Regions from separate parts of the Arthrobacter sp. Y3221087 genome, predicted to be linked through region 1. Evidence: predicted binding sites of a transcription regulator. Region 1 holds the regulator's gene; each other region holds the start of a gene.

The links. Region 1 encodes HrcA, which represses chaperone genes, less so after heat shock. Its sites were predicted from a motif close to TTNGCACTCGNNNNNNNCGAGTGCNAA; they were not measured.
Region 2: the regulator HrcA is predicted to act here: its motif matches at 2,835-2,861, upstream of groL (chaperonin GroEL).
Region 3: the regulator HrcA is predicted to act here: its motif matches at 2,048-2,074, upstream of AC5RUO_RS05200 (FmdB family zinc ribbon protein).

The regions. Positions count from the first base shown of each region.
Region 1 is NZ_JBNHFE010000001.1:1,775,186-1,779,970, forward strand. Features, by position in the region: gene hemW (radical SAM family heme chaperone HemW) at 1-899, shown strand, start outside; gene AC5RUO_RS08445 (DUF4870 domain-containing protein) at 969-1,388, opposite strand; gene AC5RUO_RS08450 (DUF3097 domain-containing protein) at 1,511-2,359, opposite strand; gene hrcA (heat-inducible transcriptional repressor HrcA) at 2,549-3,562, shown strand; gene dnaJ (molecular chaperone DnaJ) at 3,644-4,771, shown strand; gene AC5RUO_RS08465 (16S rRNA (uracil(1498)-N(3))-methyltransferase) at 4,774-4,785, shown strand, end outside.
Region 2 is NZ_JBNHFE010000007.1:138,289-143,073, forward strand. Features, by position in the region: gene AC5RUO_RS17495 (ABC transporter substrate-binding protein) at 1-929, shown strand, start outside; gene groL (chaperonin GroEL) at 1,029-2,657, opposite strand; gene AC5RUO_RS17505 (ABC transporter substrate-binding protein) at 2,956-4,224, opposite strand; gene AC5RUO_RS17510 (cold-shock protein) at 4,221-4,427, opposite strand; gene AC5RUO_RS17515 (LytR C-terminal domain-containing protein) at 4,598-4,785, opposite strand, start outside.
Region 3 is NZ_JBNHFE010000001.1:1,092,654-1,097,438, forward strand. Features, by position in the region: gene AC5RUO_RS05190 (AAA family ATPase) at 1-834, shown strand, start outside; gene AC5RUO_RS05195 (RcpC/CpaB family pilus assembly protein) at 874-1,608, opposite strand; gene AC5RUO_RS05200 (FmdB family zinc ribbon protein) at 1,714-1,992, opposite strand; gene AC5RUO_RS05205 (5-formyltetrahydrofolate cyclo-ligase) at 2,107-2,727, opposite strand; gene galU (UTP--glucose-1-phosphate uridylyltransferase GalU) at 2,836-3,741, shown strand; gene AC5RUO_RS05215 (GNAT family N-acetyltransferase) at 3,747-4,367, shown strand; gene AC5RUO_RS05220 (hypothetical protein) at 4,473-4,785, shown strand, end outside.

The sequences.
Region 1 (4,785 bases):
TCCTTCGGGCGGCAATCGACGAGTGGGGCATTGAGGACGGCGCGGAGGTCACCACCGAAGCCAATCCGGACTCCGTGACTCCCGAGTCCCTCGCTGTCCTCAAGGCAGCGGGTTTCACGCGCGTTTCCTTTGGCATGCAGTCGGCGGTTCCGCACGTACTCAAGGTCCTGGACCGGACGCATACCCCCAGCAGGGTTCCGCAGGTGGTGCAGTGGGCCAGGGAGGCCGGACTGGCCGTCAGCCTGGACCTGATCTATGGGACGCCGGGCGAATCCCTGGACGACTGGCGGTACTCCCTGGAGACCGCCCTGTCCTACCAGCCCGACCACATCAGCGCCTACGCGCTGATCGTGGAGGATGGCACCAAGCTCGCCGCGCAGATGCGGCGCGGGGAGGTCCCGGGTATCGACGACGACGACCACGCCGACAAGTACGAACTCGCCGACCAGCTGATCACCGCGGCCGGCCTGGGCTGGTATGAGGTCAGCAACTGGGCCCGCACCCGGGAGCAGGCGTGCCGCCACAACCTCGCCTACTGGCGGGGGGACGACTGGTGGGGGATCGGCCCGGGCGCCCACTCCCACGTTGGCGGCGTCCGGTGGTGGAACGTCAAACATCCCACCGCCTACGCCGGCCGCCTGGCCCAGGGACTCTCACCTGCTGCCGGGCGGGAAACCCTTGACCCGGAAACCCGGAATGTCGAACGCATCATGCTGGAGGCGCGCCTCCAGGCAGGCCTTGAAGTGGCCACCCTGAGCGCTGTTGGACGCCACGAGATGGCAGGACTGATTGCCGACGGCCTGGTGGACCCGGCCGCGGCATTCCGCGGGAAACTCGTCCTCACCCTGAAGGGGCGCCTGCTGGCAGACGCGGTGGTCCGCCGGATCCTCCCGGACTGACCTGCCCGGATGGGCCCACGCCGGCGAGGGCCCCGGCCCGAGCTTGCGAGGGTTGGGAGCCGGTGGGGACTACTTGATCCAGCGCAGGTTGTACTGGTACCGGTGCGGCTGGCCCTTGTTCACGTGGATGCCGGCCGCCACCGAGAAGCAGGTCAGGGCGATCCAGATCAGCGTGGCGATGACGGCGAAGATGTTGCCGATGACGGGGATGAACACCAGGATGTTCGCCACCACGGCCGCAATGGTGGGCGGCAGGCTGAAGTTCAGCGCTTCCTTGGACTCCTGCGCCGTGAACGGCCCGCGGTCGCGGAAGATCAGGAAGATCAGGAGCGCAGGTACGCAACCGAGGATTCCGCCGAAGTGTGCCAGGGTGGCCCATTGCCTGTCCTCGCCTGCCGTCAGGGGCAGCGCGTTCGCCGGGACGCCATGGTATTCAGAGCGGCCTGCGCCGCCCTGGCTGTCCCTGTGATCACGGGTGTTTTCTGCCACAGTCTGTTTCCTTCGAGAGTGCAAATAGTGCGAAATGCCGGTGCTGCCTTGCTGCGGCCGCGGACAGTGCCGCAGGACCTGCAGTACCAAGAATACTGGCTATCCGGGACATGGCTCCCCATTCAGGGCACCGTGAGGAAGTCGATCACTTCCTCAACGCGGCCCAGCAGCGACGCCTCAAGGTCAGCGTAGCTGCGGACGGCACCCAGCAGCTTCTGCCACCCCAGCCCGATGTCCTCCTTCGTGGCGTGCGGCCAGCCGAAGGCCGCCAGCACGCCGGTCTTCCAGTCCTGGCCCCGGGGCACTACGGGCCACTGCTCGATCCCCAGGACAGCGGGCCTGATGGCCTGCCACACATCCACGTACGGGTGGCCCACGATCAGGACGTTCCCCGCGGCGCCGGGGGACGCCATGACGGCGTCGGCAATGCGGGACTCCTTCGAGTCCGGCACCAAGTGGTCCACGAGCACGCCCAGCCGCCGTCCCGGCCCGGGCCGGAAATCGGCCACCGCTCCGGCGAGGTCGTCAATGCCGTGCAGGGGTTCGACGACGATGCCCTCCACGCGAAGGTCGTCTCCCCAGACCTTCTCCACCAGTTCGGCGTCGTGCTTGCCTTCCACCCAGATGCGGCTGGCTTTGGCCACCTGGGCACGCTGGCCCGTGACCCGGACCGATCCCGACGCCGTCCTGCCGGCTCCGGCGCCGGCAGCGGCACGCGGTGCCGGCGGCATCAGGCGGATGGCCCGGCCCTCCAGGAGGAAGCCGAAGCCGAGCCGGAACGTCCGTGACTTTCCCCGCCGGTCTTCGAGCGCCACCACGTGCATGCCGCCTGACTTTTCCACCCGCGTCACGGCACCAACCCACCCGGACTGCACGTCCTCCAGGACCATGCCGCGTTCAACGGGGACTTCGGGCAGTTGGGTGCGGACGGGGCCGGACATCTCCCGGGGCCCCCAATTCTGGTAATCCATGGATCGACTCCGCCTAGCGCTAGATCAGTGCCGCCGGAATTTCGCCCGGAGCGGTACCAATGCTAACAACGGGGCGAGTCATAATAGACTGTTAGCACTTAGGCATGTCGAGTGCTAACCCTGAGGGTTTTCCCTGATGTTTGTTGCACAGGGTGGCGCTGCCGCCCTGACCCTGGATGGAGGTGGAGTGTGAGCGAGCCACGCAAACTGGAAGTGCTGCGGGCAATCGTGGAGGACTACGTCCACTCCCGCGAGCCCGTGGGTTCCAAGGCGCTGGTGGAAAGGCATCATCTCGGCGTATCCAGTGCAACAATCCGCAACGACATGGCAGCCCTGGAAGACGAAGGGCTCATCACCGCACCGCACACCAGTGCGGGCAGGATTCCCACGGACAAGGGCTACCGCCTGTTCGTTGACCAGATCTCGGCTGTAAAGCCGCTGTCCCAGGCTGAACGCCGCGCCATCCAGTCGCTGCTCGAAGGCTCCGACGACCTCGATGATGTCCTGGACCGGACCGTCCGGCTGCTGTCGCAACTGACCAACCAGGTGGCGGTGGTCCAGTATCCCCATCTGAGCCGGGCCCTGATCCGCCACATCGAATTCGTCCTGCTGGCACCGCGGAAAGTGCTGGTGGTCCTGATCGCCAACAGCGGCAAGGTGGAGCAGCGGGTGATCGACGTCGGCCAGGACCTGGGTGACGACGCCCTCGCCGCGCTCCGGACCCAGTTCCTCGGTTCCCTCGCCGGAACCCCGCTGGGCCAGTTGGGGCAGTCCCTGCCCGGCGTCGTTTCCGCCGTCGGCCCGGCGCAGCGACCGGCCGCGCAGGCACTGGCCCACGGGCTGGAGCTCCTGGCGCACAGCAGCCGCGAGGAGCGCATGGTCATGGCGGGCACGGCGAACCTTGCCCGGTCCAACGTGGATTTCCCGCTCAGCATCGGACCTGTCCTGGAAGCCCTGGAGGAACAGGTGGTGATGCTGCGCCTGCTGAGCGAAATGGCGCAGGACCACCGTGGCGTGGCAGTCAGCATCGGGCGTGAGAACCCGTACGACGGCCTTGCCGAAGCTTCCGTGGTGGCCACCGGCTACGGTCCGGACAGCGCAGCGAAAATAGGCGTGCTGGGTCCCACCCGCATGGACTATCCCACCACCATGGCCGCCGTCAGGGCTGTTGCCCGCTACCTATCCCGGATTCTGGGGCCCTGAGCGGGGCGCCGGTTGCCCTGGCAGCCGGTCCGCGGAAGGACACCCCCACTGCATGCAGTCAACAAGGAAGAGATACGAACTTTGAGCAGCCACTACGACGTCCTTGGAGTCTCACCGGAGGCCACCGGAGAAGAAATCAAAAAGGCCTACCGCAAGCTGGCCCGCACCCTGCACCCGGACGTCAACCCGGGCGAGGAGGCCGCTGACCGCTTCAAGGCAGTGACCCATGCGTACGAAGTCCTCTCGGACCCCCAGAAGCGGCGCGTCTACGACACCACCGGCAACGAGAACGGCACGGACAACGGGTTCGGCGGCGGCAGTTACGCCGGGCAGGGCTTCGCATTCCAGGACATCTTCGACACCTTCTTCGGTGCTGGCGGCTCTACCGGTCCGGCCTCACGCGTCCGACGCGGCCAGGACGCCCTCATCAGCGTCCGGATCGACCTTCGTGACGCCGTCTTCGGCGTCAACAAGAAACTCGAGGTGGACACGGCGGTCACCTGCCCCACCTGCGAAGGCTCCTGCTGCCAGCCCGGCACTCATCCGGAGCGCTGCGATATCTGCGGCGGCAGCGGCCAGGTCCAACGGGCAGTCCGCTCCATCCTCGGCCAGGTCATGACGGCTGCCCCCTGCGGCAGCTGCGAAGGATTCGGCACCGTCATCAAGGATCCCTGCAACGAGTGCAGCGGCCAGGGCCGCATCCGGAGCCGCCGTTCACTGACCATCAAGGTTCCTGCCGGCGTCGCCACCGGAACCCGCATCCAGCTGTCCGGGCAGGGTGAGGCGGGACCCGCCGGTGGACCTTCCGGCGACCTCTACGTGGAGATCCGGGTCAACAACGATCCCACCTATGTCAGGGACGGGGACGACCTCCACGCCACCTTGAACATTCCCATGACGGCGGCCGCCCTTGGCACCGAGGTCAGCCTGGAAACTTTCGACGGCACGCAGGAAATCGACGTCAAGCCCGGCACCCAGTCCGGTGAAATCATTACGCTTCGCGGTTTGGGCGTCACCCACCTTCGCGGGTATGGCCGCGGCGACCTCAAGGTCCACCTGCAGGTGGAGACTCCCGCCAAGCTCGATGCCGCCCAGGAAGACCTGCTGCGGCAGTTGGCCAAGCTCCGGGGTGAGCAGATCACCGACGGCAAGCTGGCTGCGAGCGGCGGCATGTTCGCCAAGCTTCGGGACCGCCTCGGTAACCTGTAGCGGTGAGCAACCCC
Region 2 (4,785 bases), on a different contig from region 1:
TGGATAAGGAAGCCCTGGCGTCGGGCCAGCACGACGGTGCGCAGTACGGTTTGAGCACCGGTCAGAATGCCTATGTCATCATGGCCAACACCAAGGTTTTCGAGGCCGCGGGCGTGCCCCTCCCGGACGACACCACCTGGACCTGGGACGACTTCATGGACACGGCGTCGAAGATCAGCGCAGCCGGCGACGGAAAGAACTACGGTGCCGCATACGGCAGCAACGAAGCGGACCTGATCATTTGGCTGCGGCAGCACGGCGAAAACCTGTACTCCGCTGACGGCAAGCTGGACTTCGACACGGCGACGGCTGCATCCTTCTGGGAACGCCTGAAGGAGCAACGCGACTCCAAGGCAAGCCCTCCGGCAACGGTGGCCACCGAGGACTCGGGCGCCGGCCTCGAGGAAAGCCTGTTCGGCACCAACAGGGTGGGCATGGCCTGGTGGTGGACCAACCAGCTCGGTTCACTGGAATCCACCACGGGCAGCAGCATCAAGATGCTCCGCGCCCCCAGCATTGACGGATCCGCCGCAGACAACGGGATGTACTACAAGCCCACCATGTTCTGGTCGGCTTCGTCCCGCTCCAAGCATCCCGAGGAGACCGCCACCTTCATCAACTACCTGACCAACAGTCCCGAGGCCGGCGCCATCCTGATGACGGACCGGGGCGTGCCCACCAACCCGGAGATTGTCGAAAGCATCACCCCCGACCTGAAGCCGGCAGACACCACGGTGGTGTCCTTCCTCAAGGACATTGCCCCGGACATGAAGGAAGCACCCCCGGTCCCGCCGGTGGGGGCTGGCAGCGTGCAGAACGTCATCAAGCGGTACACGGACGAAGTGCTCTACGACCGCCTCACTCCCCAGGCTGCCGCCGAAGCCTTCAAGAAGGAAGTCGAAGGGATGCTCTCCAGCGCACGGAAGTAGCGGCGCCCCGGTCCTCGAAAAATCCAGCCAAGAAAAAATGCGGCCCCTCGAAAAGAGGGGCCGCATTTTTTGTAGCTGCGGGACTGGCCCGGCAGGAGGCTAGAAGCCGCCCATGCCGCCCATCTCGTCGCCGCCGCCAACGGGAGCGGGGTTCTTCTCCGGCTTGTCGGCCACGACTGCTTCAGTGGTGAGGAACAGGCCGGCGATGGAGGCCGCGTTCTGCAGGGCAGAGCGGGTCACCTTGACGGGGTCGTTCACGCCGGCAGCCAGCAGGTCGGTGTATTCACCGGTTGCGGCGTTCAGGCCGTGGCCTGCGGGGAGGCCGCGGACCTTGTCCACCACCACGCCGGGCTCCATGCCTGCGTTGAAGGCAATCTGCTTCAGCGGGGCGTCGATGGCAACACGGACGATGTTGGCGCCGGTTGCTTCGTCGCCGGAGAGCTGCAGGTTGGCGAATGCCTTTGCGCCGGCCTGGATGAGGGCTACGCCGCCACCGGCGACGATGCCTTCTTCAACGGCAGCCTTTGCGTTGCGCACGGCGTCCTCGATGCGGTGCTTGCGCTCCTTGAGCTCAACCTCGGTTGCGGCACCCGCCTTGATGACTGCGACACCGCCGGCCAGCTTGGCCAGGCGCTCCTGCAGCTTCTCGCGGTCGTAGTCGGAGTCGGAGTTTTCGATCTCGGCGCGGATCTGGGAAACGCGGCCGGCGATCTGGTCGGCGTCGCCTGCACCCTCGACGATGGTGGTCTCGTCCTTGGTCACAACAACCTTGCGGGCCTTGCCCAGCAGCTCCAGGCCGGCGTTCTCCAGCTTCAGGCCGACTTCCTCGGAGATGACCTGGCCGCCGGTGAGCACGGCGATGTCGGCGAGCTGTGCCTTGCGGCGGTCACCGAAGCCCGGGGCCTTGACGGCGACGGACTTGAAGGTGCCGCGGATCTTGTTGACGATCAGGGTGGCCAGGGCCTCGCCCTCGATGTCTTCGGCGATGATCAGCAGCGGCTTGTTGGACTGCATGACCTTTTCGAGGACAGCAACCAGTTCCTTGACGTTGGAGATCTTGGAGTTGACGATCAGGATGTACGGGTCCTCGAGGACCGTTTCCTGGCGCTCTGCGTCCGTGACGAAGTAAGCGGAGATGTAGCCCTTGTCGAAGCGCATGCCTTCGGTGAGTTCGAGCTCCAGGCCAAAGGTGTTGGATTCCTCGACCGTGATGACGCCTTCCTTGCCAACCTTGTCCAGGGCTTCGGCAATAAGCGCACCGATTTCGTCGTCGCCGGCGGAGATCGAGGCCGTGGCGGCGATCTCTTCCTTGGTTTCGATTTCCTTGGCGGAGTTCAGCAGTTCGGCGGTGACAGCGTCAACAGCCTTTTCGATGCCGCGCTTCAGGGACAGCGGGTCGGCGCCGGCGGCAACGTTGCGCAGGCCCTCCTTGACCAGGGCCTGGGCCAGCACGGTAGCGGTGGTGGTGCCGTCGCCTGCGACGTCATCCGTCTTCTTGGCAACTTCCTTGACCAGCTCGGCGCCGATCTTCTCGTAGGGATCGTCCAGCTCGATCTCCTTGGCGATGGAAACACCATCGTTGGTGATCGTGGGGGCGCCCCACTTCTTTTCGAGGACGACGTTGCGTCCACGCGGGCCGAGGGTGACCTTAACGGCGTCGGCGAGGGTGTTCAGGCCCCGCTCAAGGCCGCGGCGTGCCTCTTCATCAAATGCAATGATCTTGGCCATAACGGCAGTGGTCCTTTCGGGACGGTCGTTAAGAATGAACCTTCGCTGCAGTGCCCGCGACGGACGGTCCTTTGCCGGCGGCCTCTGTATGCCTCCGGGTGCGGACCTCACTCCAGTTAGGTGTTTCTTGGCTCCTAGCCCGATGCCGCGCAGCGCCTGGTTGAAACAGGCCTTGCGTTAGCAGTCGGTACGTCAGAGTGCTAAGTCAATAATTAGCACTCCCTACGTGAGAGTGCAAGCGAAAGTCGATTGAAGCAGCGGGCCGGCCAGGGAGAATTCGCTGACGGCGATCAGCGCGTCAGTTTCCGCTGCGCCCCGCTGTTTCGCTGCCGCTGGGTGCCGGCAGGTTGTCGGCACCATACGTGAAGACCCTGAAGTTCGCGGTGGTGATGTCTCCGTTGGCGTCGAACGCGACGGGGCCCGATTCGCCGTCGTAATTGATCTCATCACCCGCCGCCAGCCCCGTGACGCAGTCCTTGTAGGTGGAGCAGGCGGGAGCCTCGGCGGAACCGCCGACAGTGCCGCCGGACACGTTGATGAGGTTGGCGGCGATGGAACGGCCGGCGTCGTCCTGTGCCCGGGCCGCGGCCAGCGCCGCCAGGGTGACGGCATCGTAGGTCTCGGCGGCGAAGGAAAGATCCTTCAATTGCCCGTCGACGGCGAGCAGCCGTTCCTGGAATCCGGCGGAGGGAAGCTGTCCGGGGACCACGGCACGGGCGCCCTCCAGTGCCTTGGCGCCCAGCTTGGACCCGTAACGGGCGAAGGCTCCATCGCTGAGGATGATGCGAGAGCCGGCAATCCCGGCATTGTCCAGTTCCGTGAGTGCGCCCTGGGCGCCTTCGCGGGCCACCAGGATCACGGCATCGGCACCGGCCTCCCCTGCCGCGCCGGCGGCCCGCCCCGCCTCCCCCGGAGGGAACCCCTCGGTTGCCGCAACGTCCAGTCCGGCCTGGCCCGCTGCTTTGGAAATGGCATCGGCGACGTCCTTGCCGTAGGCGCCTTCCTGGTACACCACGGAAACGGAGGCAGCACCGGCATTCTTCGCAAGCTTCACCAGAACGGGTGCCTGAGCGACGTCCGCGGCGGCCGTGCGGAAGTAGTAACCGCCGGAGTCCGTGCCGGTAAGTCCTGCAGCCGTGTTGGCCGGCGAGATCAGCGGTGTCCGGGCCCGGGAGAGAACATCAATGACAGCGGGTGCGTGGCTCGAATCGGTGGGCCCTATGACAACGTCTGCCTTGCCGGCCACCAGTGCATGCGCCTGTGCCGCGGCATCCTGGCCCGACTCGACCGGCAGGAGTTCCACCGCCCTGCCCTTGTGGCCGCCGGTCGCGTTGATCTCCCTGACCGCGAGCCTGGCCGCGGCAAGCTGGGAGTCATTGAGGAAACTGCTGTCACCGGTGTTGTCCAGGACCAGGCCAACCCGCAGGATGCCGTCGCCTGACGCCTCGACTGACTCTACGCGGACGTTGCCGGTGACTCCGGAACAGGCAGTGGCAGCCAGGACGGCACACGTGGAGAGGGCGAGCGCCGGACGGATACGGACGGCGGAAACGGGGAAATGCTTCACTCGGCCGGCCGGACGCTTTCGGCCTGCGGGCCCTTCTCGCCTTCGCCGACTTCAAGCTCAACGCGCTGCCCCTCATCCAGCGCGCGGTAGCCCTCACCCAGAATGGCGGACCAGTGGACAAAGATGTCGTCGCCGGATCCGTCAACGGTGATGAAGCCGTAGCCCTTTTCCGCGTTGAACCATTTCACGGTTCCCAGTGCCATGCTGACCAACTCTTTCCGTTGAGACCGGGGACTCAGGAGCCCGAATGATGCTTGCCTGCCCCGGACCGGACCCTGGACTTCACTTTAGCCAATGCCTGCCTGGCGCTGCAGGTGTCCGGAAGTGGAGCCGGGAATAGTTATTTACGCGTGACCGGCCGGACGGGGGATGCTCACCGGTAACCGGGTCCCAGTACCACAACCAGGGGAACCTGGAAGTCCGTGCTGCTGACCAGCGTGGGGACGCCCAGCAGCCGCGCGAGGGCCTGGGCGTTAGCCAGCTGTTCAGGTCCGGCGTAGAAGATGGTGGAACCCTGCTGCGGCGCTCCGGCCCAGTTGCCAACCTGCCCCAGGGTCCAGC
Region 3 (4,785 bases), 680 kb from region 1:
ATCTCGGGCAACACGGATCTCGGTACGCCCGCGTCCCGCGCTGCCGCCAGCGAACAGGCGCTCGGCGCCGACCCGCTCGTGGCGGACCTGGGCGACCGGCTGCTGGCACGCGGTGCGCGGGTCTGGCACCAGTACGACGGCGCCATCGACGTGGTGGCCGCCGCCGATCCGCTTAACACCATGGGCCAGGACGACGCCGATCTTCCGTGGCCGGTGGCTATCGAGTCCGACGGCACGGAACAGTACCGCACCATGAGTGTCCGGGAGCGGAGCAGGCTGCGTCCCCAGCTGCTCGAACGGCTTGGCTGGCGGTACATGCCATTGTGGACCATCGAGGTTTTCACTGATCCGTCCGCCTGTGCAGACCGGATCGCCAAGTACCTCGGACTGGAAAAGGTTGTACTTCCGGGGCGGGTGGCTTCGCCCGGATTCCTTGACGACGACGTCGACCAGGCGCTGAATGATATTGATGCCGTGGCGGAGTCCGCTCCGGCATCGAACGTTACGCGTTTCCCGGGCCCGGCTTCCGGACGGCGGGCCGGCAACGCAGCACGTGCCGGTCATCAGGCAGCACCCGCCGCGGACCGGCAGGACAGCAAGGAGGCGGCCCAGGTGGGCAGCGACGAGAAGACCAACAGCACCAACAGCGAAGCGCGGCCCGCGGACGGTGACGAGACAGCGGAAGCGCCTGCGTCGGCCACCCGGGGCGGCCAGAAGCCGGCCCAGGGCATCCTGCCCGCCCGGGCTGCCGAGGATGATCCGCGGGCGTGGGGCGACCGTGACGATGACCATGATGCATGGCTGAAGGAACAGAAGCCGCCGCACTGGGGGTGACACCTTCGTAGGCCCCGGCGCCGCCAAGGAGGCAGCCTGTTACGGCGGCCCGACCAGGACAAAGAACAGCTTGCCTTGCGTGGAGGCGCCCGCCAGCCGGGCCGCCTGTTCCGCGTTTGCGGCCACGACGATCAGGCCGTCAGTCTCCTGCGTGCCAAGCCATTGCCCGCCCTGGCCGCCGGTTGCCGAGGTCCACAGCACGGGCACCGCCGCGGCCAGGACTTCGGACGGTGTTTGCTGGTCGAAACCGTTCCCCGCGGTCAGCACCACGTTCACCAGCTGCCCGGGGGAGACCAACTGGATGGACGAGGGGTCCGCCATCCGAAGGGGCACTGCAGCTGAGCCGGCAGGACTGCCGGTGAGGAGGCCGGGCCCCAGCAGCTGGGCGTCCGCCAGCAGCTGGCCTTTGCGCAGCGGGGCAGCCAGCTGCCTGCCGGACGCTTCGCCGGGTTCGCGCAGGACTCCGTCCGCGAGCATGCCCGGAGGAACCTGGATCGCGGAAATGTCAGTGGCCGCAAGGGCAGACCCGGCAGGCAGGTCCCGGGCGGCGGCCAGTGCGGTGACGGTGTGGACCGGTTCCGGCGTGAGCTGGTGGACGGTGAGTGCCGCCGCTGCACACAGCAACAGGGCAATGGCAAGCCGGCGGTTGCGGCTCAGCCAGCCGCCAAACCTGGCACTGGGACGGGCAACGGAACGGCCGGACGGAACCGTCCGGCCGGGAGTTCGAAGGAATCCGGAAGCTTCCCGGCGGGCACGGAAGGGATGAGCAGGCATGCCGCCACGCTAGGCGCCCCGGATATGCAAAAGACAGCGGCCCCGCGCCTATGTGGACAATGTCCCATCGGTGCAGGGCCGCCGTCGTAACGGCGGAAGCCGGAATCAGCTGGCGGCGGCCGCAGCTGCCGGAGCGGGAGCGGAAGGTGCCGCCGCCGGAGCAGGCGTGGAAGAAGCCGGCGCCGCGGAGACGGTGTTGCCCTTGGAGTCCCGGGAATCGGTCCGGTAGAAGCCGGAGCCCTTGAACACGACACCCACGCTGTTGAACTTCTTGCGCAGCGCGCCCTGGCATTCGGGGCACGACGTCAGTGAGCTGTCCGAGAACGACTGGACGATGTCGAAGGCGTGGCCGCAATCCTTGCAGGCGTAAGCATATGTTGGCACTGGTGCTCCTCCTCTTGGGCAAACGAGAGGTCCCGTGCTGCCACCTGGTAATCCATTAGCAGTCGCAGGGCCTGAGTGCTAATTCTATCATCCCGTTGCGGCCACCCGCCTGAGCTAGGCGATCTTGCCCAACGGCCTAAGCCCCGACGGGACAAGGACGGCGGGAACAGGACGGTCGAACTCCTCGGCAGGAATCCTGCCCGCCGGGAGGAGTTCATCGTCATAGATAACAGCGGCCAGCGGGATTTCCTTCCCGGCGGTGGCAAGGTGGCCCAGGAACTTGTCGTAGTAGCCGCCGCCCTGGCCCACCCTGTTGCCGTCGAGATCCACGGCGGTAGCAGGGATGAACAGTGCCGTGGCCTCGCCGGCAACATCCGGTCCGTGGCGGGGCCCAACCGGTTCCATGATGGGTGCGTACCTGCTGCGTTCCAGGGTGCTGTCCGGGCCCCAGATAACCCAGCTCAGCTCACGGCCCGGCTCGCAGACGGGGAGCAGGACCTTGTGGCCGTTGCCGTGGAGGGCGGCGATGAGGGGCAGCGTGGGCGGCTCGACGCCGGTACCGAGATACACGCAGAACGTCGCCGGCCTTCCACCGGACATGGATTCGGCCCAGGCGACACCATGCATGGCCAGGGCAGCGCCGGCGGCTTCCAGTTCGGCAGGGGTCAGCGCTGCCCTTCGCCGGCGGTGGGCTGTCCGGATGTCGTCCTTCGCGGTGGCTTGCTGTTGGGCCATTGTGTCTCCTTATTACCCGCGCTGGGGCGGTTGGTACGCCGGTTCCGGGGCGGCTGCCCGCCGGTCCATTGATTACTGAATGCTTGACGCTGACGTTAGATTAGTCCGGTGAGTACCCGTAACCCGAGAGTTCGCAAAGCCGTCATCCCCGCTGCCGGTCTGGGCACCAGGTTCCTTCCTGCCACCAAGGCTATGCCCAAGGAAATGCTGCCCGTGGTGGACAAGCCTGCCATCCAGTATGTAGTGGAGGAAGCCGTGCAGGTGGGGCTGAATGACGTTCTGATGATCACGGGACGTAACAAGCGGGCTTTGGAGGACCACTTTGACCGGGTCCCGGCCCTGGAGTCAACGCTTGCCGACAAAGGGGACACTGAGAAACTGGCATCCATCCAGGCGGCCAGCAACCTTGGCGACATCCATTACGTGCGCCAGGGCGACCCCAACGGGCTGGGCCACGCCGTCCTCCGGGCGAAGCAGCACGTTGGCAATGAAGCCTTTGCCGTGCTGCTGGGGGATGACCTCATTGATGCCCGTGACGAACTGCTCAGCACCATGATCGATGTCCAGGCCAAGACCGGCGGGTCCGTGGTCGCCCTCATCGAGGTGGAACCGTCACAGATCAGCTCCTACGGCTGTGCGGACATCCAGGACATCGACGGCGAAAGCTATGTGCGGGTCAACGGGCTGGTCGAGAAGCCGTCCGCGGATGAAGCGCCGTCAAACCTGGCTGTTATTGGCCGCTACGTCCTGCATCCGTCCGTCTTCGAAGTTCTGGAGCGCACCGGCCCCGGACGCGGCGGAGAGATCCAGCTGACAGACGCGCTGCAGGAGCTCGCCACCGGCGATGGCGAAGGCCGCGGCGTTTACGGTGTTGTGTTCCGGGGGCGCCGCTACGATACGGGCGACAAGCTCAGCTACCTCAAGGCATGCCTGCAGCTCGCCATCGACAGCGAGGACCTGGGCCCGGGCCTGCGGGAGTGGCTGCCGGGGTTCACCGACGGCCTGTCCAAGTAGCAACCGTGCGATTCGGCCCCATCTGGCCCGTGACCTTGGAGTGCGGCGACCTGGTCCTGCGGCCCATCAGGTACCGGGACAAAAAGGAGTGGACGGAGGTCAGGTCCCGCAACAGCGACTGGCTTGCACCGTGGGAGGCGTCCAACCCGGACCCGCGCGGGGGCCTTCCGGACTACCGGCAGATGGTCCGTTCGTTGAATACGCAGGCCGCCCAGGCCACCGCGCTGCCCTTCGTGATCACGGAGAGAACTCCGGGGCTGCGAAATCCGCCAATCATCGGCCAGTTGACGGTCTCCTCCATCGTGTGGGGGTCGGCAATGATGGCCACCCTGGGATATTGGGTGGACCAGGCCAGGGCCGGGCGCGGAATCGCCCCCACTGCAGTGGCCCTGGTGACCGACCACTGCTTCCAGACCCTGGGGCTGCACCGGATGGAAATCAACATCCGGCCTGAAAATGCGCCCAGCCTGCGGGTGGTGGAGAAGCTGGGCTTCCGGGACGAGGGCTACCGGCCCCGCTACCTCCACATCAACGGCGAATGGGCCGACCACCGGTCGTTCGCCCTGACATCGGAAGATGTCCCGGAAGGGCTGTTGACACGCTGGCTCGCCACCAGGCCGTCATAAATCCACTCATTTGCTCCCCGGCCTGCGACACACCGCGGCTAATGCCGCAGCAGGAGGCTTGATGCTCATACGGTTTTGAGTGTGGACTTCCCCCTTAGCAGCTCAGTGATCCTTGTGGTTGCCGTCGTGCTCTGGATTGTGTGGGTTGCCCCCTACGTCCTCCGGAACCGCCGGCACCAGTTCCAGCCCGCCGGTGATTTTCTGGCAGACGCCCCAGCCGAGGAAAGACCGGATCAGCCAGCCGGTCTGGTACTGAACGTCGCCGCCCAGCAGGAGAAGCCCATGGAAGCCATGAAGAGCGCCGGACCCTCCGCCAAGTCTGCCGGCCCGGCACCCGCCGGCCGCCTCCGGATCCGTTACGGCCGGACCGCACTGGCGCTTGCCGGACTCCTGTCTTTGATGACGTCACTGGTTTCCG